DNA from 2 places in the Arthrobacter sp. CG_A4 genome. Region 1 is predicted to be linked to the other one. Evidence: riboswitches for the same ligand, from Rfam matches in the RefSeq annotation. Region 1 holds a riboswitch; the other holds the start of a gene.
What was found. Region 1 has a riboswitch for S-adenosylmethionine ahead of RCH07_RS17245 (DUF1737 domain-containing protein). Riboswitches for the same ligand answer to the same signal wherever they lie in the genome.

Region 1 (10,233 bases):
CCGCTGACCGGGCTCTACGCCGGCGGCTGGATGATCCCGGCGGTGCTGGGCATGCTTATCATCCGCAAGCCGGGCGCTGCCCTGTTCTGTGAAACCGTGGCCGCTACCGGCGAGCTCATCATGGGCTCGCAGTATGGAGTCACGGTGTTGATCTCCGGCGTCCTGCAGGGCCTCGGCGCGGAGCTGGTGTTCGCCGCAGTGGTTTACAAGAAGTTCAACCTGCCCGTGTCCCTGCTGGCCGGCGCCGGCGCGGGCCTGTTCGGCGGACTCAACGATTCGTTCCTGCCCTGGGGCTGGAACATCGCCTACGCCGGCGGGGACAAGCTTGCCTATATCATTTTCACCGCCATCTCCGGGGCCCTGATCGCCGGCGGACTGTCCTGGCTCGCCACCCGCGGACTGGCCAGGACCGGGGTGCTGGGCTCCTTCGCGTCCCGGAAAGCCGCATCGGAACCCGTCTTCTCCTGACGGCCGCACCCGACTGATGACATCCATCGACAGGGTCCGCCCGGCCGCGGTCAGCGCGCGCGGCTGGGGCTGGCGGCACGCCGGAAGAACCCAACCGGCCGTCAACGGCCTGGACCTGGACATCCGGCCCGGGGAACGCCTGCTGCTGCTGGGGCCCTCCGGTGCCGGCAAATCCACGCTGCTCCATGCCCTGGCGGGGGTGCTGGGCGACAGCTCCGCCGGTGCCACAGAGCGTGCCGCCGGCCGTGCCGTTGGCCGTGCCGCCGGCCGCGCGCCGGCGGACGCCGAGGACCCGGACGAGACCGGCAGCCTCCTGATCGACGGTGCCCCGCCGCGGGCACAGCGCGGCCGGGCCGGGCTGATGCAGCAGGATCCCGAGACCCAGGTGGTGCTCTCGCGCCTCGCCGACGATGTCGCGTTCGGTGCGGAGAACCTGTCCGTGCCCCGGGAGGAGATCTGGCGTCGGGTGGCGGAGGCGCTGGACGACGTCGGGCTGGGCCGGCTGCCGCCGGACCACCCGACGTCGTCGCTCTCCGGCGGGCAGAAGCAGCGCCTGGCGCTCGCCGGCATCCTGGCGATGCGCCCCGGGCTGATCCTGCTCGACGAGCCCACCGCAAACCTGGACCCCGCCGGTGTCCTGGAAGTCCGCGACGCAGTGGGACGCTGCCTCGACAAGACCGGGGCCACCCTGGTGGTGGTGGAGCACCGGGTCTCGATCTGGAAGGACCTCGTGGACCGGATCGTGGTCCTGCAGCCGGGATCAGCCACCGAGGCCGCCGTGCTGATCGACGGGCCGCCGGACCAGGTCCTGGCGCAGGCGCGGGACATGCTCATCGCAGCGGGCGTCTGGGTTCCGGGTTATGTGCCGCAGACCCGGGCACGCAGCGCGGCCGTTTCCGGCGGCTCCGGGGGCGGCTCCGCGGGGCAGCTGCTGCTCGCCGTCGAGGACCTGGCCGTCTCCCGCGGACGGCCCCGCCGGTCCGGGGTCCGCGGCGGGTTCCGCGCTATCGCGCTGGAACCCGTGCAGTCCGGCATCACGGCCCGGATCCGCGCCGGAGAAGCGCTGACCGTTACCGGGCCCAACGGCTCGGGGAAGTCCACGTTCGCCCTGACCCTGGCCGGTCTGCTCGCGCCGGTGTCCGGCACGGTGTCCGCCACGCCGGAACTGGGCGCAGGTGCCGGCACCGACCCCTACAAATGGAGGGCCCGGCAGCTGATCCCGCGGATCGGCACCGTGTTCCAGGAGCCGGAGCACCAGTTCGTCACCGGCCGTGTGCTGGACGAACTGATGTTCGGCCCCCGTCACCTGGGCCGCGGCGAGGAACGGGTGGACGAACTGCTGGAACGCCTGCGGCTGACCAAGCTCGTGGACGCCAACCCCTATACCCTCTCCGGCGGCGAAAAACGGCGCCTCTCCGTGGCCACCGTGCTCGCCGCGCACCCGCGGGTGCTCGTCCTGGACGAGCCGACCTTCGGTCAGGACGCCAACACCTGGGCCGAGCTTGCCTCTTTCCTCGCCGAACTTCTAGATGCTGGCACCGCGGTGGTGTCCGTGACGCACGATGCGGATTTCACCGACGTCCTGGGCGGCACCGAGCTCAGACTCCGCGCCGCTGAGCGCGACGAACCCGGGCACCTCGAACCGGGAAAGGTGGGCGCACCGTGAGGGAGGAGCAGACCCTACGCGGCAACCACGCCCTGCTGGCCCGCGCCAACCCGCTGGCGAAGTTCGCCGCCGTCGTGCTCATCACGATGGTCCTGGCGCTGTCCATCGACTGGGTATCCGCCTCAGTGGCGCTCATTCTCGAGCTGGCGCTATTTCCGCTGGCCGGGCTGACTCTCGGCCTGCTCTGGCAGCGCGGCTGGCCGCTGGTCCTGGCGGCGGCGCTGGGCGGTTGGAGCACCACGATCCTGGCGCCGGATTCCGGGGCCATACTGCTCGACGCCGGGATCTGGTCCATCAGCGAAGGATCCCTCGAGCTGGGGCTGGGTGTTATGCTCCGCGGACTGGCGATCGCACTGCCGGCCGTGCTGCTGATGAGCTGCACCGACCCCACGGACCTCGCCGACGCCCTGGCACAGAAGGCGAAATTGCCACACCGCTTTGTGCTGGGCACCCTGGCAGCCATGCGGCTCGTGGGGCTCATGGCCGAGGAATGGCACACCATCGGCATGGCCCGCCGTGCCCGCGGCGTGGGCTCCCACGGGAATCCGGTGCAGCGGCTCCGGGCTACGCTGGGGCAGAGCTTCGGGCTGCTGGTCCAGGCGGTCCGGCGTGCCACCCGGCTGGCGGTCACCATGGAGGCACGAGGGTTCGGCGGCTCACAGCGGACGTGGGCGCGGAAATCGGTCTACAGCATCCTTGACGTGTGGGTGCTGCTGGGCGGGCTGGGGATCGCCGGGGCCGCCGTCGCCGCGGCGCTGGGGGCCGGGACCTGGAACATGGTTTTCCTCGCGCGGCAGTAGCGGGCAGTATCGCACAGTACGGATATTCCTGCGAGTTTAACGCCATTTCGGCGGTAATCCCCGGGGTGAATAACTCATCCGTGATATTTTTTTGTGATGACTCAACAGACTGCTGAACATGTAGGCGTGCTGCTCCGCGATGCCCGCGGCCAAAAAGGCTGGACCCAGGGACAGCTCGCCGCCGAGCTGGGAACCAGCCAGAGCGCCATCGCCAGGATGGAACAGGGCAAGCAGAATCTGAGCCTGAAAATGATCCAGCGGCTCGAGACCATCTTCGGCCGCACCATCGTCAAGGTGGGCCGCCCGGCCATGACCCACCTCCGGGTGGAGGGCGGCCGCAGCCTCTCCGGCGCCGTCGACGTCAACAGCAGCAAGAACGCCGGCGTCGCCCTGCTTTGCGCCAGCCTGATCAACCGCGGCACCACGACGCTGCGCCGGCTGGCCCGGATCGAAGAGGTCAACCGGATCGTGGAGGTGCTGACCAGCATCGGCGTCGAATGCACCTGGCTCAACGCCAGCGATCTGCAGATCCGCCGCCCCGCCGTCCTGGACCTCGGCTCCATGGACGTGGAAGCTGCCCGCCGTACCCGCAGCGTAATTATGCTGCTGGGTCCCTTGCTGGACGAATCCAGCGAATACCGGCTGCCCTACGCGGGCGGCTGCGACCTCGGCACCCGCACCGTGCAGCCGCACATGCAGGCGCTGCGCCAGTTCGGCCTGAGCGTGGACGCCAAGTCCGGCTTCTACGCGGTGCAGGCACCGCCGTCGGACGGACTTGACCGCTCGTTCGTGCTCGGCGAGCGCGGTGACACCGTCACGGAGAACGCCATCATGGCCGCCGCCCACCGCCGCGGCACCACGATCATCCGCAACGCCAGCCCCAACTACATGGTCCAGGACCTCTGCTTCTACCTGCAGATGCTCGGTGTGCAGATCGACGGTGTGGGAACCACCACCCTGAAGATCACCGGCCGGCCCTCGATCGACGTCGACATCGAGTATTTCCCGTCCGAGGACCCGATCGAGGCGATGAGCCTCATCACCGCCGGCATTGTGACGGACTCGGAAGTCACCATCCGCCGCGTCCCCATCGAGTTCATGGAAATCGAACTCGCGACGCTGGAGCAGATGGGCCAGCGGCTTGAGGTCTCCGGCGAGTACCTGGCCCGCAACGGCCGCACCAGGCTGGTGGACGTCACCACCAAGCCGTCTGCACTGCACGCGCCGGAGGACAAGATCCACCCTATGCCGTTCCCCGGCCTGAACATCGATAACCTGCCGTTCTTCGCGGTCATCGCAGCCAATGCCAAGGGCCAGACGATGATCCACGACTGGGTCTACGACAACCGCGCGATCTACCTCACCGAACTGAACAAGCTCGGCGCCCAGGTGCAGCTGCTGGACCCGCACCGGATCTACGTCAACGGCCCCACCAAGTGGCGCGCGGCCGAGGTGGGCTGTCCGCCCGCGCTCCGTCCCGCCGCCTGCCTGCTGCTGGCGATGCTCGCTGCCCGCGGCGTCTCCGAACTGCGGAACATCTACGTGATCGAGCGCGGCTACGAAGACCTGGCCGAGCGGCTGAACACCATCGGCGCGAAGATCGAGTACTTCCAGGACTGACCCCCTGGCGCCCCACTGACCAAAGCAACGCGGGGTCACATCGCGCCCGTCCGGCGGCCCGGCATGGGCGCGGAGTGACCCCGCGTTGGGGTAGCGCGCTTGGGCCGGTCCTGACGCACAATAGATGCATGCGCACCTTCGGTGTGGAGGAAGAACTGCTGATCGTCGACCCGGAAACGGGGATGCCCCTTGCCCTGGCCGACGTTATGCTGCCCACCCTGGTCCCGCCAGGGCCGGACACCGGCCGGGAGGTAGCCGCCGGTGTGCCCAGGACTCCGGTCCACGAGGACGCCGGCTTCAGCTTCGAGCTCAAACTTGAACAGATTGAAACCCGGACGCAGCCGTGCCTGGACTACGCCGCACTCTTGCGGCAGGTCCTGCAGGGCCGCGCCCTGGCAGACCAGGCCGCCCGGGAACACGGCGCCCGCGTCGCGGCCCTGGCCACCTCGCCCCGGGGATCTGCGACCCACACCACGCCCAAACCGCGCTACATCGCCATGCAGGAGCGTTTCGGGGTGATCGTCCGGGACCAGCTGACCTGCGGCTTCCACGTCCATACCCTTGTGGAGTCGCCGGAGGAGGGCGTGGCGGTGATGGACCGGATCCGCGACAAGCTGGCTGTGCTGATCGCCCTCAGCGCGAACTCGCCCTACTGGAACGGCGCGGAGACAGGCTTTGAAAGCTACCGCACGCAGGCGTGGAACCGCTGGCCGGGCTCGGGGCCCACCATGATTTTTGGCAGCCTGCCGGTTTACCGGCGGTTGGTGACCCGGCTGGTGGACAGCGGCGTGCTGCTGGACGAGGGGATGATCTACTTCGACGCGAGGCTCTGCCGGCACCATCCCACCGTGGAGGTCCGGGTCGCGGATGTGTGCCTCCGGGCCGGGGACGCGGCGCTGCTCGCCGTGCTGGTGCGCGCGCTGGTGGAATCGGCCGCCCGGGAATGGGCCGACGGCGTCGAGCCCGCCCCGGTGCCGACGCTGTTGTTGCGGATGGCGGCCTGGCAGGCCAGCAATTGCGGGCTGCGCGGGCAACTGCTGGACTTCGGCACCTTCACGCCCGCCCCGGCGCCGGACGTCGTCCAGGCCCTCGTGGACTATCTGGCCCCCGTGCTGGCGGAGCAGGGCGAGCTCGAGCAGGTCCGGGCGGGCATCGCGCGGATCCTCAGTGAAGGGACCGGTTCCCAGCTGCAGCGCCGGCCGTTCGCGCACGGTGGACTCGCCGCCGTCGTGGCCCGGGCCGTGCAGCTGACCGGCGAGGGGGCCGGGACCGGGGATCCCGCGGAACAGGCCCCGTCCCTGGGCCGGGTGCGCCGGGCCTGACATCGCCGGGCCGAACATCGCAGCGGGACATGCCCATTTTTCGCACCGGGGACTGGACGCAATGACCCTATGTCCATCCGCTGGCTCCGGCGCGGGGCATGTCCCTTCGGGCCGGTGTCCAGTCCAGCGGGGACATGCTCATTTTTCGCACCCGGGACTGGACGCAATGACCCTATGTCCATCCGCTGGCCCGGGCGCGGGGCATGTCCCGGAGTCCGGCCACCGCGCCCGGACCCCCGACGAACTAACGAGAATGCCCGCTAGACCCGCTTGAGCGCCTGGCCGAGGTCGCTGATCAGGTCATTGCTGTCTTCCAGTCCCACGGAGAGCCGCACGACGCCGTCGCTAAGCCCGATCGCCGCACGGCCGTCCGGGCCCATGGCACGGTGTGTTGTTGTGGCGGGGTGGGTGATGAGGGACTTCGCGTCGCCCAGGTTGTTGGAGATATCGATGATGCGCAGCCCGTCCAGCAGGGCGAACGCGGCGTCCTTGGCGGAGCGGCCCGCCGACGGCGAGAGCTCAAGCGTGAGCACCGTGCCGCCGGCCTTCATCTGCTTCGCGGCCAGCCCGTACTGCGGGTGCGATTTCAGCAGCGGGTACCGCACCCAGCTCACCGCGGGCTGTCCCTCAAGCCATTCGGCCAGCCGCAGGGCCGACGCCGCGGAGTGGTTCACCCGCAGGGCCATGGTTTCCAGGCCCTTGGTCAGCACCCAGGCGTTGAACGCGGAGAGCGCCGGGCCGGTATGGCGCATGAGCTGCTTGACCGGGCCCCCGATGAATTCCCTGGTACCCAGGATCGCGCCGCCGAGCACCCGGCCCTGGCCGTCGATGTGTTTGGTGCCGGAGTAGACGATCACGTCCGCGCCGAGCTCCCCGCAGCGCTGCAGCAGGGGAGTGGCAAAGACATTGTCGACGACGACCGTGGCGCCGGCGGCGTGTGCCAGTTCGCTCACGGCGGCGATGTCCACGATTTCCTGCATCGGGTTCGACGGCGACTCGAAGAAGACCGCCGTCGTCGGCTCGCCCAGCGCGGCCTGCCATTGCGCCAGGTCCGGGCCGTCCACGAAGACCGTCTCCACGCCCCAGCGCGGCAGGATCTCGTTGAGGATCACGAAGCAGGAGCCGAACAGTGAGCGGGCGGCCACCACACGGTCGCCCGCCGCCAGCAGCGCGCCGAGGGCGGTGAACACCGCCGACATCCCGGACGCCGTCGCAAAGCATGCCTCGGTGCCTTCGAGCAGCCGGAGGCGTTCCTGAAAGGTCGCCACCGAGGGGTTGCCGTAGCGGGAGTAGACGAAGCGTTCGTCCTCGCCGGTGAAGGCGCGTTCCGCTGCGGCGGCTGATTCGTAGACGAAACCGGAGTTGAGGAAGATCGGCTCGGTGGTTTCCTGGAAGCCGGTGCGGTCGAGTCCGCCGCGGACGGCCTGCGTGCCGGGGCCCCAGCCGGCGGCGTCGGGATTGAAGGTCACCTAGTGCTTTCCGCGGATGGTGGGCAGGCCCCGGTTCTTCCAGCCGTTGACGGTCCGTCCGCCGTGCCGGTCCGGTTCGCCTTCGTAGCCTTCGAGGACGTTGTACGAGGTGAAGCCGGCCTCGGCGGCGGCCTCCGCGGCGGCGATGGAGCGCACGCCGGAACGGCAGAGAAATATCAGTTCGGTGCCGTGATCTTCGGGTGCCTGCTGCTTCAGCTGGTCCAAGAACTGCCTGTTGGGGATACCGCCGGCCAGGTTCCACTGGATGAACAGCGGGGCGTTCCGGGTGCCGTTCGCGGATGCGGTGTCCGGGACGCCGATGTGGGCCCATTCATCCTCGGTGCGGACGTCCACCAGGAGCGCGCCCGCCTCAAGCCTGGCCCAGGCTTCCTGCGGGCTGAGGTCCCCGGCGTACCTCACGCGTGGCCCTCGATGGTCTCTTCGTAGCCGAAACCGTCGCTGTCCAGATCCTCGACAGCGCTTGCGACGGCGGCGTCAGCGATGGCGATTGCTGCCGGCAGCACCACAGCCTGGACAACAATGACGCTGCTGCCGTTGACGGTGGCGGAGGGGCTTCCGTGCAGCACATAGCCCTCGGCCAGGGCGGCCGAGACGCGCTCGCAGAAAGCGCGGTCGTCTGGGCCGGTGAACAGGCGGTAGGCCAGTTTCCCCTCTTTGGTCGCGGCGGTCGCGGCGGTTGCGGCGGTTGCGGCAGTTGCCGCGGGGGACGGGGCGGGTGCTGTGCTTGGCACGGCGGGGGCGGACGCGTCAGTCACGACGGATCTCCTTCTTTCACGCTTGCAGCTCGAATGGTCGATATGCCGAGTATTCACCTGAGGCACCCCGCCGCGAAAGGGAGGGTTGCCGACCGGCCAGTCAGGGCTTGGTGCCGGGTCTCATTACTCCCCAAAAACGTAACACTTACGACGCCGGCCCGCACCGCCGTCGTCGTCATGTTTAGTAACCGGACCGGTCCGTGACCTCATGGTGGCCCCTCGAGAAGCAGGTAGCTGTGCCGGACGGCAGTGGTGCCGGGGCGGGCGTTGCAAGTAGTGGCCACTCGTGTGCCCCCGGCCGGTGGCCGGTCTACTGGGAGGACAGGTCCGGCCGCATGGCCGGCAAGGTCTCAGATGCCTGTGAACCGCCGTTGCCGGAGAACCGGCAGCGGCGGGACGCAGTGGAGGGGGAACCATGGGTCCGCGCATATTGGTCACCGGAGTAGGCAGCGCAGCCGGCTGCGCCGTCGCTGCGCAGTTGTCGGCCCGGGGAATTCCCGTTCTCGGCGCCGACAACAGCGACGTGCCGGGCCCCGACGGCGCCGAGACCGTCCGGATCCCGCCGCCTGGTGATCCGGACTGGGTCCCTGCGCTCCGCCGGCTCATCGACGCACGATCCCTCAATGTGGTCATTCCTACGCTCAGCGAGGAGCTTCCGTACCTGGCCGCCGCCCGCGCCGGGTTCGCCGAGGGCATCCGGCTCATCGTCGCCGACCCTGGCCCGGTCGCCCTCGCCAACGACCGGCTCTTCACCGCGTGGACGCTGCACGCGGCCGGGATCCCCGTTCCCCGGTTCGGCGTGGCCAGCGACTTCGCCGCCGCGCCGGCGTCCCTGGCGGCACTGGGCGGTCCCGTCGTCCTGAATCCGAGGTCGGCCCAGGCCGGTCAGGGTGTTCAAGTGCTGGCCGAAGCCGGTGCGGTGGACTGGGGACTTGTGCCGGAGGGCCAGATCGTCCAGGAGTTCATACCGGGAACCTCGTACCTCGCCATGGTCTTCGGCACACCCGTGCACAACGCCATGGCGCCAGTCGCCGTCGTCTTCGAGCAGACCGGGCCGCGCAGACCGGGCTCCGGAGGCGGGGATTCCGGAAGCACAGACTCCGGAGGCGGGGGGACCGGCCGGCGGGTGGCGGCGGGCGAAGCCGCCGGGATCGGCAAGCTGGCCCTGGCCGCCGTCCGCGTACTCGGCCTGACCGGGCCCGTGGACGTCGAGATCCGGTGCCGTGCCGATGCGGCCCCTGTGGTGCTGGGCGTGAGTGCACATTTTGGGGCCAGCAGCGCGTCCGCGCCCGAGCTGCTCGACGCGGTTCTGGCGACTTTCCTCCTCCCGTCGTTCAACCCTGCGTCCTTCCGGCGGTGCCCGGCTGTCTACGCAAGAGTGCTGGGCTGAGCCGGCCATGGCGGCGGAGCACACCTGGCTGATGGCCCTCGGGCTGCCGGTCCTGGCCCTCGGGCTGGCACGAGTCCTTGCCCTGCCGCTTGCGGCCTGGTTCGAGGTCCGGGCCACCCGCCGACGGCGCAGCGGCCCGCCCGGCCTCTGGGCCCGCTGGCCTACGGTGTCCATCATTGTTTCGGCGCACAGCGAGGCGGCTGTGATTGCGAACTGCGTACGGTCCGTCCAGGCGAGCAGGTATGAGCGGTACGAGCTGATCATCGTGGACGACGGCTCCACCGACAACACCGCCGAGCTGATGGCGGGGTTCGCCGCGCAGGACGGACGGATCGTCATCACGGCGCAGTCCCATGCCGGCACGGGTAGCGCACTGAACCTGGGCATCCGTTACGCCACAGGGGAGATCCTCATGTTCCTGGCCGCGGACGCGGCCGTGACCCCGCGCACCATCGACCGGATGCTTCAAGGCTTCGAGGACCAGCGCACCGGGGCGGTCCGCGGCAGCGAAGGGACAACGGAGCCGACGTCGGGTCCGGCCCGGGTCCTGGACCTCATCCGCCGGCTGGGCAGCGGCACCACCTGGCGCGCACAGTCGGTGACCGGCGGCCTCCCCACCATGTCCGGGGGAATGACAGCTGTGCGCCACGCCGTCATTGCCGAGGTGGGACCATTCCGCGAAGACACGGCGGAGGGTGACCTTGAGCTGGGCTGGCGCGTGC
Region 2 (10,233 bases), on a different contig from region 1:
ATGTCAGCTAATTACGATGTGGTGATTGTCGGCGGCGGTATCGCCGGCCTCTCCCTGGCCTCAGCCCTTGCCGGACAATGCAGCGTCGCACTGGTGGAAGCCGAGCAGACCTTGGCGTACCACACCTCCGCGCGCTCGGCCCGGCAGCTGATCCCCAGCTACGGCCCCGCCGTCGTCCAGGAACTCACGCTCCGCACCCTCGAACTCATCGCCGGCCAGGACGCCATCCGGCCGGAACCGGTGCTTTCGCCCCGCAGCTTCATGCTGATCGGCGATGACGAAACCGTCCGTGGGAAGGCCAGCGGCCACATGCGCCGGATCACCCACGCCGAGGCCCTCAAGCTCTGCCCGGCCCTGGTTCCGGACTCCTTCAGCGCCGCCGGGCTGGACACCGGCTCCTTCGCCTGCAACGCGCCCGTGCTGCTCGAGGACCACCGCCGGCGGGCCGAGGCCGGTGGCGTGGACATCATCACCGGCGCCCGGGTCCACTCGGCCCAGCGCCTGGGCTCCGGCTGGCAGCTCGGCGCCGGGCAGGAAGGCTTCGGAGCCGGCGTCGTCGTCAATGCGGCCGGCGCCTGGGCGGACGAACTCGCCGTCCTCAGCGGCGTCGAGAAGGTCCAGCTGCAGCCGTACCGGCGCACCGCGGCGATTGTCGACGTCGGGCATCCCCTCCCGGAGCGCAGCCCCATGGTTGCGGCCGCCGACGACAGCTTCTATTTCCGGCGCGACGGCGGGCAGGTCCTGATCTCGCCGTCGGAGTCCGTGCCGAGCGGCCCGGAAGACGCGCAGCCGTACCCGGGCGACGTCGAGGCGCTGGTCGCCCGGCTCAACGCCCTCACCACGCTGGGCATCCGCGGCGTCCGCACGGCCTGGACGGGGCTACGGACGGAGGCGGCCGACGGCGTTCCCGTGGTGGGGTTCGACGCCGAAGCCCCAGGCTTCTTCTGGCTCGCCGGCCAGGGCGGCTACGGTTTCCAGACCTCCTCCGCCATCGCCGAACTGGCCGCGGGACTGATCCTCGCCGGGCAGGGCCCGGCCGGAACCGGCGCACCCGCCGCCGCTATTCCGGCATCCCGGACGGCCGAGGCGCTGGCGGCAACCCGCTGGTCCATCCGGCGCTGAAGAATGAACCCATGAGCACCCTGATTACCAACATTGCCGAGCTGATGACCCAGGACACCGAACACCGCGTCCTCAAAAACGCGGCCGTGGTGATCGAGGGGGAGCGGATCGGCTGGATCGGCGCCGCGGCCGGGGCGCCAGCGGCGGACGAGGCAGTCGACGCCGGCGGACGTGCCGTCCTGCCGGGCTGGGTCGATTCCCACACCCACCTGATCTTCGCCGGGGACCGGACCGCCGAGTTCGAGGCCCGGATGGCGGGGGAGAGCTACAGCGCCGGCGGGATCGCCGTGACCACCGGCGCCACCCGGAGCACCAGCGACTTCGACCTCACCCGGCTGGCGATGGGACGGGTGGCCGAGGCCGTGTCCCAGGGCACCACCTATCTTGAGACAAAGACCGGCTACGGCCTGGACGTGGAGAACGAGGCGCGCAGCGCCCGGATCGCCTCCACCGTCGCGGACGAGGTCACCTACCTCGGCGCCCACCTGGTGCCCGCCGGGATGGATTCCGACGAGTACACGGAGCTCGTCTGCGGGCCCATGCTCTCCGCCGTCCGGCCGTTTGTCCGCTGGGCCGACGTCTTCTGCGAACGGGGCGCCTTCACCGAGGACCAGTCGCGGCGTGTGCTCCAGGCCTGCAAAGACGCCGGGCTGGGGCTCCGCGTGCACGGCAACCAGCTCGGCGAAGGCCCCGGCGTGCAGCTCGCCGTGGAATTCGGCGCCGCCAGCGTGGACCACCTGAACTACCTCTCCGCCGCCGACGTCGACGCCCTCGCGGCGAGCTGGTCCGGCTGGGAGCCCGGCTCCGGGGATGGCCCGCGAGGCGCCCGGCGCGGCACGGTGGCAACATGCCTGCCGGCCTGCGATCTCTCCACCCGCCAGCCGCTGGCCCCGGGCCGGGAACTGCTCGACGCCGGGGTGCAGCTCGCGCTGGCCACCAACTGCAACCCGGGCACCTCCTACACGAGCTCCATGGCGTTCTGCGTCACCACAGCGGTGCTGCAGATGCGGCTCAGCGTCCACGAGGCCGTCCGGGCGGCGACCTACGGCGGTGCGCTGGCGCTCGGACGCGAGTCAGGGAACGACGTCGACGGCGAACGCGCGGTCGGCTCGATCGCCGTCGGACACCGCGCGGACCTGCACCTGCTCAACGCGCCGTCCGCCACCCACCTGGCCTACCGGCCGGGCATTCCGCTGACCCATGCCGTCTGGCGCGCCGGCGTCCGCGCCCGCTGACGCAGCGCGCGCGTAGGGGGACCAAGATCTATCCTGCGATGAGCTCCTTGACCGGCCCTTCGTGCAAGGCCAGGTACACATCGTCTCGGATCCGATTGGCCTGTGGATCTGTCATGGTCCGGGCGAGAGGGCGCAGCACCAGACGGATCAGCGCGTTGGCCTGTCCGGCGCAGATGCGGAGTCGTTCCTGCGCTGCCGGAGGAAGCCCGCCATAGGACGTCAGGGCCAGGAGCTCGACGCATTCCAGGTCTTCGGCTCTTCGGCCCAATGCAGTCCGCACCCGGTCTCCGAGCACTTCGGCATCCATATCGGCGGGAACCACGATGGAGATGTCCCGGCGGATGGAGGGCAGCTGGGAGACCGGTTTCCATCGGGACAGGTCCAACAGCTGCTGTTCGATTCTCTGGTCCGTAGACCGAAGCAACCTGATGTCGGGGATGCCTTTGCGGAGCATCAGGGCCCGGTCCAGACCCATCCCCAGAGCCAGTCCCGACCACTTTGCGGAATCCAGTCCAGCGTCGGAGAACAGGTGCGGCGCCATGAGCCCGCATTCTGCGAGTTCCAGCCATTCCCCGTCCATAAGGACATCGACCTGCAAACCGTCTCTGGTGTAGGGGTGAAGTGCCGGAACTGCCCGCCATTGCGCCCCCGGAAGCACCGCCTGCACCAGGGATGCGATCATTTCCTGCAGGTTGCCGGAGTCAAGTTGATCCCGCGAGCTGACGCGCCACAGGTCCACCTGGTGGGGAGTTCCCACATGGGTGCGGTCGATGGAATCGCGCCGGTAGACCAGGCCGGGGATGGCCCAGAGCTCGTCCATGGAGTCGTCGGCATCCAGTGCCCGCAGCAGCGACGGGATGGACGCCGACGTGTGGCTTCGCAGCATGACTGTTGGGCTGACGTAGCGGGAGTATCTTTGATCCCGCGTAACGTCGGATTCGTTGAACCCCAGGCGGTCGTAGTTGTCGATCACACTGACCAGGGGGCTGTGCCGAACGATTCGTGCCGGCACGCCCCATTGGTTGCAGAGGGTGTCGATAACGCCCTGTAAGAGGGCCTGCATTGCATGGGGTTGATCGTCCGGATTTGAGAGGTCACGGATGGTCAAAGCGTCATGGAGTTCGGAGGGACTGAGATACGTGGGCATTGTTGGTCCTTATGTTCGGATGTGAGTGAAGGTTTCCTCCCCCGACTCACATCCGGCGCCAGGACCTAGGCGCGCGCCTGAGAGCCCTCGCGACCGGAGACCGGTCGGGGGCACATAAATCGACGCGTAGGGAGCATGGGGCGATTCTACCCCAATGCGCTGCCAGCCGGGCTTTGTGCCAGCATCAGCACCCCCATGCCGCCGAGGAACGTGGTGGTGTGGAACCTCGCGCGGACCTGCACCTGCTCAACGGGCCGTCCGCCACCCACCTGGTCTACCGGCCGGGCATTCCGCAGACCCACGAAGTCTGGCGCGCGGCGGTCCGCGCCGACGCAGCACGTGCGCTCCAGGGAGCAGCCAGCGGCTTAGAAAAACATCGGCGGGGCGTCCAGTACCGTTTCATCGACGAGCCGGGCTTCCCACTGGCTGAACGGCTTGTCCAGCTCATACTTGCCCAACCCGGTGCGGTGCAGGGTCCGGACCGCTGCGTTCTCCGGGTTGTTGAGGGACTCGAAGTACTCAACGGACCAGTGGAACCAGCGCATGCAGAACAACCGCATGGTCAACCCGTGCGTTACGAACAGCGCGTTCGGGGCATAGCTCGGCTTGGACCAGTGCCGGTACAGGGTTTCCATGAACGAGGAGATCCTGTCGTACACATCGGAGCCGGATTCTCCCTCCCGGAAGCGATAGAAGAAATGTCCGTAGGCGTTGCGGAGCTCCTTCTGGTCCTCGATGTCGCCGGCGATCTGAAAGTTCGCCCAGTCCTGCTCCCGAAGCCGCGGCTCCTCGATGACCCGCTCGATCAGCGGACCGAGGTTGAGCGCCTCGAGGGTCTGATAGGCCCGGAGATAGGGGGAAACGTAGACGCAGACCGGACGCCCGTCCAGCAGCCGCCGGACCTGCTCACCGGCGGCGCGGGCCTGCTCGAGGCCCAGCCCGGTCAGCGGAATCCGGTAGTCGGGTACCCGGTTGTAGATCGTGGTGTCGGCGTTGGCGGCGGACTGGCCATGCCGGATCATGATGATTTTCCCGGGCGCACTCATAAACCCCAAGCATAGGCCGCAAGTACAGGCAAGATAGGAACATGTTGGTTCCCTCCCGCCGTCGGCTGCGGATCGAAGTCTGGATTGTCCTGGGTCTGTCGCTGGGGCAGTCCGCCGTGTACTCGGTGGTGCAGCTGCTGGACAAGATGACCCGGGCGCCGCTGGCCCAGGGCACCTCCACGCTGAACCGTTCGCAAAGCCCCCGCGAGTACTTCGACCTCACCTACCAGCTGCTGGATATCGTCTTCGCCCTGGTTCCGGTGGTGCTGGTGATCTATTTCCTCTCCGAGCATCGCCCTGCGTTCGGGTCCGGAGCCGGCGGGCCCGGCGCCTCGGCCTGCGGCAAGCTGGGCTTCAATTTCGCCCGTCCCGGCAAGGACCTGCTGCAGGGGCTGGGCCTGGCGGCGCTGATCGGCATCCCCTCGCTGGGCCTCTACGCCGCGGGCCGGGCGCTGGGGATCACGACGGCGATCATCCCCAGCGCGCTGGACTCCTACTGGTGGACGGTGCCCGTGCTGATTCTCTCCGCGGTCCGGCACGGGATCGTGGAGGAAGTCATTGTGGTGGGCTACCTGCTGGACCGGCTCCCCAGGTTGGGCTGGAGCATCCCCGTGGCCATTTTCGCCAGCTCCATGCTGCGCGGCAGCTATCACCTGTACCAGGGCTTCGGGCCGTTCATTGGCAACGCGATCATGGGCGTCATCTTCGCCTGGATCTACACCCGGACCCGCCGCGTGATGCCGCTGGTGATTGCGCACGCCCTGTTGGACATCGTGGCGTTCGTGGGCTTCAGCCTCTTCGGCAAGGCCGTGGGCCTGGGCTGAGTGGGCATAAAGCAACGCGGGGTCACTTCGCGCCCATCCGGAGGCTTGGGACGGGCGCTAAGTGACCCCGCGTTGCCCTCGAGAGCCTGCGCTCCAGCCGAGGCCCTTAAAAAGATATCGGCCGCCATCGATGGGGGGCGTCATTGGCACCCGCCGATAGCGGCCGAAGTTGGGGGAAGTGTCAGATCGTGACGGCTCCGGAGGCCGTCTCGAACGTGACGGAGAGGATGCCGGGTGTGCCGCGGGGGGCGAGCCAGTTCACGGCCACGTCCTCCAGCGGCTTTTCCACCGGAACACCGAGCCACTCGGTCACGCGCTCGGCAGAGCCCGCGATGGTGAGGGCCGACATCTTGACGTTGCTCTCGTAGGCCTTCGACGGGTGGAGCTCCGGATCTCCCTCCCACTTGAGCATGTACGGGACCTGGGGATCGGCGATGAGACCGAGGATGCCGATCTGCTTCCAGACGAGTTCGCGGCCGTCGGGGAACTTGCGGTTGCCGTTGACGGCGGCGCGGCCGAGGCGTTCCTCGAACGGTGCCAGGTCCTTGACCTCGACACACCAGCCCATCCACCCGCCACCCGCCTCGGAGCGCGCACGCACGGCCTGGCCGAAGGGTGCCTTGTCGGATGCAGGGTGGTTCAGGACCTCGACAACCTCGAGGTACTTGTGTCCCGCGAGCGGGATAATCATGTTGCGGGTCCCGAATCGGGGGTGTACTCCGCCCTTCACGGCTTCGACGCCGAGGGCAGACGCAATTCGTTCGGTGGTGGCAGCCAAGCCATCTTGTTCACAGGCGTAAGAGACGTGATCCATGCGCATGCCCTCATCTTGGCACTTTGTGATGCAGCACTCAGCTTAGGGTCCCCTAACCGAAATGGCATGTCGCGTGATGCAGACTGTCGACGTGGACTTTCGCCGTCATCACTCTCCCGGAAGGCACCCCATCCAGCGCACAGCTTCATCTTTGTCACAAAGCTAGCCACGCCCGGTGAACGTTTCCTAGACTGGGCCCAGGTCATGAGTGCCAGCAGATAGCCCCGGCTTGCTGGCCGGCAACCCTCGTTTCGCGGTGGGGTGCCCCGGGTGAAGACCAGGCCGTCCGGCGCCCGCCGGAGGGCAAGCGCGGCGCCTGTGCCGCTCCGGGCCGATGAGCCCCGGGGCGGACAGTGCCCGGTCCTTTGAGGAGCATCCCAATGTCCAAAGCCTGGTCCTTCGAAACCCGCCAGATCCACGCCGGCCAGGAGCCGGACAGCGCCACCGGCGCGCGGGCGCTGCCCATCTACCAGACGACGTCGTTCGTGTTTCCCAGCGCCGAAAGCGCCGCGAACCGCTTCGCCCTCGCCGAGCTCGCCCCCATCTACACCCGGATCGGCAACCCCACCCAGGACGCCGTGGAGCAGAGGGTGGCGAGCCTGGAAGGCGGCCTCGCGGCGCTGCTGCTGAGCTCCGGCCAGGCCGCCGAGACCCTGGCGATCCTCAACGTGGCCGAGGCAGGCGACCATGTTGTGGCCAGCCCCAGCCTCTACGGCGGCACCTACAACCTGCTGGCGCACACGCTGAAGAAGTTCGGCATCTCCGTGACCTTTGTCAAGGACCCGGACAACCTGCAGCAGTGGCGCGATGCCGTCCGGCCCAACACCAAGCTGTTCTTCGGCGAAGTGGTCTCCAACCCCCGCCAGGACGTTCTGGACATCGAGGGCATTTCGACGGCCGCCCACGACGCCGGTGTGCCGCTGATCGTGGACAACACCCTGTCAACCCCCTACCTGATCCGCCCGATCGAGTGGGGCGCAGACATTGTGGTCCACTCCGCCACCAAGTACCTCGGCGGCCACGGCACCGCGATCGCCGGCGTGATCGTGGACTCCGGCAACTTCGACTTCGGCAAGGACCCTGAGCGGTTCCCCGGCTTCAACACCCCCGATCCCAGCTACAACGGCCTCGTGTACGCCCGGGACCTGGGCAAGGACGGCGCCCTCGGCGCGAACCTTTCCTACATCCTCAAGGCCCGCGTCCAGCTCCTGCGCGACCTCGGCTCGGCGGTGTCGCCGTTCAACGCCTTCCTCATCGCCCAGGGCATCGAGACCCTGAGCCTGCGCGTCGAGCGGCACGTCGCCAACGCCACCACGGTGGCCGGATGGCTTGAGGCACGGGACGACGTCGAATCCGTCGCCTACGCTGGGCTGCCGTCCAGCCCCTGGTACGAGCGCGGCCGCAAGTACGGTCCAAAGGGTACCGGCGCCGTCGTGGCGTTCAACATCGCCGGGGGAGCGGAGGCCGGCAAGCGCTTCGTCGATGCCCTCGAACTCCACTCCCATGTGGCGAACATCGGTGACGTGCGCTCGCTGGTGATCCACCCGGCGTCGACCACCCACAGCCAGCTGACGCCGGAACAGCAGGCGATTGCCGGCGTGACGCCGGGTCTGGTGCGGCTGTCCGTGGGCCTGGAACACATCGATGACATCCTCGAGGACCTCGACGCCGGATTCCGCGCGGCCAAGAGCGCCTGAGCACCGCCGCTCCCGGCGTGCCGCCGCTGGAAATTCGGGCGCTTGAGCTTAGGGGCGCTGGAAATTTGGGGCGCGCGACGCCGGGAGTCATACGGTCGTCACAATCTTCGCCACAACGGTGCCTCCTTTCGTAAACTGAATGAAGGTCATGAGTGCCAGTGACAGCCCCGGCTTGCTGGCCGGCAACCCTCCTTCCGCGGCGGGGTGCCCCGGGTGAAGACCTGGCCCGCCGGTCAGCTGACGGCGGGCAAGCGCGACGTTAGGTCCTCACATGAGCATTGCCGTCTCCCGCAAGGGCGTACCCGGGAACAAGACCCCCCACAACCCAGCTGCCCCGCCGGAAACGGAGAGGCTGGAAACCGGACGCCCGGAAGCAGCCCGTTCCGAACGAGTCCCGGACGGGACCGTGCAATACCTCCGGATCGGGGACCTCCAGCTCGAATCCGGCTCGACGCTGCCGGACATCACCCTCGCCTACGAGACGTGGGGGACCCTCACCCCGGACGGCTCCAACGCGGTGCTGATCGAACATGCACTGACCGGGGACACCCACGTCACCCGCGGCGCCACCGAGGAACCGGGCTGGTGGGAGCAGCTCGCCGGCCCCGGCGCCCCGGTGGACACGGACACGTACTTTGCTGTCTCCGTCAACATCCTCGGCGGCTGCTACGGCTCCACCGGACCGTCCTCGCCGGCGCCGGACGGCAAACCCTGGGGCTCACGCTTCCCGCTGGTCACGCTGCGGGACACCACCGCGGCCGAGGCCAGGCTGGCCGATGCCCTCGGCATCCGCTGCTGGCACGCCGTCCTGGGCGGCTCCCTCGGCGGCGCGCGCGCCCTCGAGTGGGCCGTCAGCTACCCGGAGCGGGTGTCGCGCTGTGCCGTGATCTCCATCGGCGCCAGCAGCACCGCCGAGCAGATCGCCTTCGCCCAGGCCCAGACCCTCGCCATCCGGCAGGACCCCAACTTCAGGGGCGGGGACTACTACGGCGGTCCGCAACCGCAAGCCGGCCTGGCCCTGGCGCGCCGGATCGCGCACATCACTTACCGCTCCGCCGCGGAACTGGACGGCCGCTTCGGCCGGAACGCCCAGGACTCCGAGACCCCGCTGGAAGCCGGTTCCCTGGCCGGCCGCGGACGCTATCAGGTGGAGAGTTACCTTGACCACCAGGGCAACAAACTGGTCCGCCGCTTCGACGCAAACAGCTACATCGCCATCACCGAGGCGCTGATGAGCCACGACGTCAGCCGCGGACGCGGGGCACTCGAGGAGGCGCTGGCTCCGGCCACGGCGGACTTCCTGATCGCGGCTGTCGACTCGGACCGGCTGTACTTCCCTTCCCAGTCCCGGGCCCTCGCCGACGCATTGCCGGGCGAGGTGGCGGTGCACACCATCGAGGCGCCGATCGGCCATGATGGCTTCCTCACCGAGATCGGCCAGCTCAGCGGCCAGCTCCGGCTGAACTTCTTCGGCTAGCCGCTCTTCGGCTCTTGTACTGCCGGACCGGCAGTCCGGGCGCGGTGGCCGGGCTCAGGGACATGCCCCGCGCCGGGGCCAGCGTATGGACATAGTGCCCTTATGCCCAGTCCCGGGTGCGAAGAATGGGCATGTCCCCCCGTTACCGGCACAAAAAGGTTCAGGTCCGGCCCTCCGCGCACTCTGGCAGGGCGCCGTCGTACGCTCACGCTCCCTGGTGGCAGAGACCCTGGCCGGCGGCGGGCTGGACTCGCTGGCCCTGCGCACCTGGCCCGACGGCGGGGCGCCCAGCCTGCGCTGGATCGTCTGCCACATGATCGAGGAGTACGCGCGGCACAACGGCCATGCCGATCTTCTGCGCGAATCCGTGGACGGAAGTACCGGAGAATGAGGAGCCCGTGTGCATTTTTGCAGACGGGCCCTGCACTAATGGCCGTTGAGGCCGCGGGCATGAGCGCCCATAATCGTTGAGAATGATGCCCGTGTCACACGTCACAGGTATTCTCTGTCCAGTGGTCCATAGGGTGTCGACGGAGACACCGAAGGAGTCGACATGACTACGCAAAATGCCGCCGCGAGGCGCCCGGAAGAGCCCGATGTCAAGACGTCCGGCCTGAAGAAGGTTGTGACGGCCTCCATGGCCGGCACGGTGGTGGAATGGTATGAGTTCTTCCTCTACGCCTCCGCCGCCACCCTGGTCTTCGGCAAGCTGTTCTTCCCGAACTCCGGCACTGAGCTCGACGGCATCATTGCAGCCTTCGTGACCTATGCGGTCGGTTTCGTTGCCCGCCCCATCGGCGGCATCGTCTTCGGGCACTTCGGCGACAAGTTCGGCCGCAAGCAGCTGCTCCAGCTGAGCATCATCCTCGTC

Region 2: another riboswitch for S-adenosylmethionine. It lies ahead of RCH07_RS07430 (bifunctional o-acetylhomoserine/o-acetylserine sulfhydrylase); the one in region 1 lies ahead of RCH07_RS17245 (DUF1737 domain-containing protein).

What each region holds. Positions count from the first base shown of each region.
Region 1 is NZ_JAXCID010000053.1:11,601-21,833, reverse strand. Features, by position in the region: gene RCH07_RS17280 (ECF transporter S component) at 1-468, shown strand, start outside; gene RCH07_RS17275 (ABC transporter ATP-binding protein) at 485-2,134, shown strand; gene RCH07_RS17270 (energy-coupling factor transporter transmembrane component T family protein) at 2,131-2,934, shown strand; gene RCH07_RS17265 (UDP-N-acetylglucosamine 1-carboxyvinyltransferase) at 3,031-4,554, shown strand; gene RCH07_RS17260 (glutamate--cysteine ligase 2) at 4,683-5,876, shown strand; gene RCH07_RS17255 (O-succinylhomoserine sulfhydrylase) at 6,137-7,345, opposite strand; gene RCH07_RS17250 (rhodanese-like domain-containing protein) at 7,346-7,765, opposite strand; gene RCH07_RS17245 (DUF1737 domain-containing protein) at 7,762-8,010, opposite strand; SAM riboswitch class IV at 8,135-8,249, opposite strand; gene RCH07_RS17240 (hypothetical protein) at 8,537-9,511, shown strand; gene RCH07_RS17235 (glycosyltransferase) at 9,519-10,233, shown strand, end outside.
Region 2 is NZ_JAXCID010000012.1:76,766-86,998, forward strand. Features, by position in the region: gene RCH07_RS07400 (NAD(P)/FAD-dependent oxidoreductase) at 1-1,122, shown strand; gene hutI (imidazolonepropionase) at 1,134-2,357, shown strand; gene srmL (PheS-related mystery ligase SrmL) at 2,386-3,504, opposite strand; gene RCH07_RS07415 (histidine phosphatase family protein) at 3,870-4,550, opposite strand; gene RCH07_RS07420 (CPBP family intramembrane glutamic endopeptidase) at 4,592-5,374, shown strand; gene RCH07_RS07425 (VOC family protein) at 5,556-6,194, opposite strand; SAM riboswitch class IV at 6,389-6,504, shown strand; gene RCH07_RS07430 (bifunctional o-acetylhomoserine/o-acetylserine sulfhydrylase) at 6,569-7,885, shown strand; SAM riboswitch class IV at 8,030-8,145, shown strand; gene metX (homoserine O-acetyltransferase MetX) at 8,157-9,362, shown strand; gene RCH07_RS07440 (mycothiol transferase) at 9,448-9,753, shown strand; gene RCH07_RS07445 (MFS transporter) at 9,916-10,233, shown strand, end outside.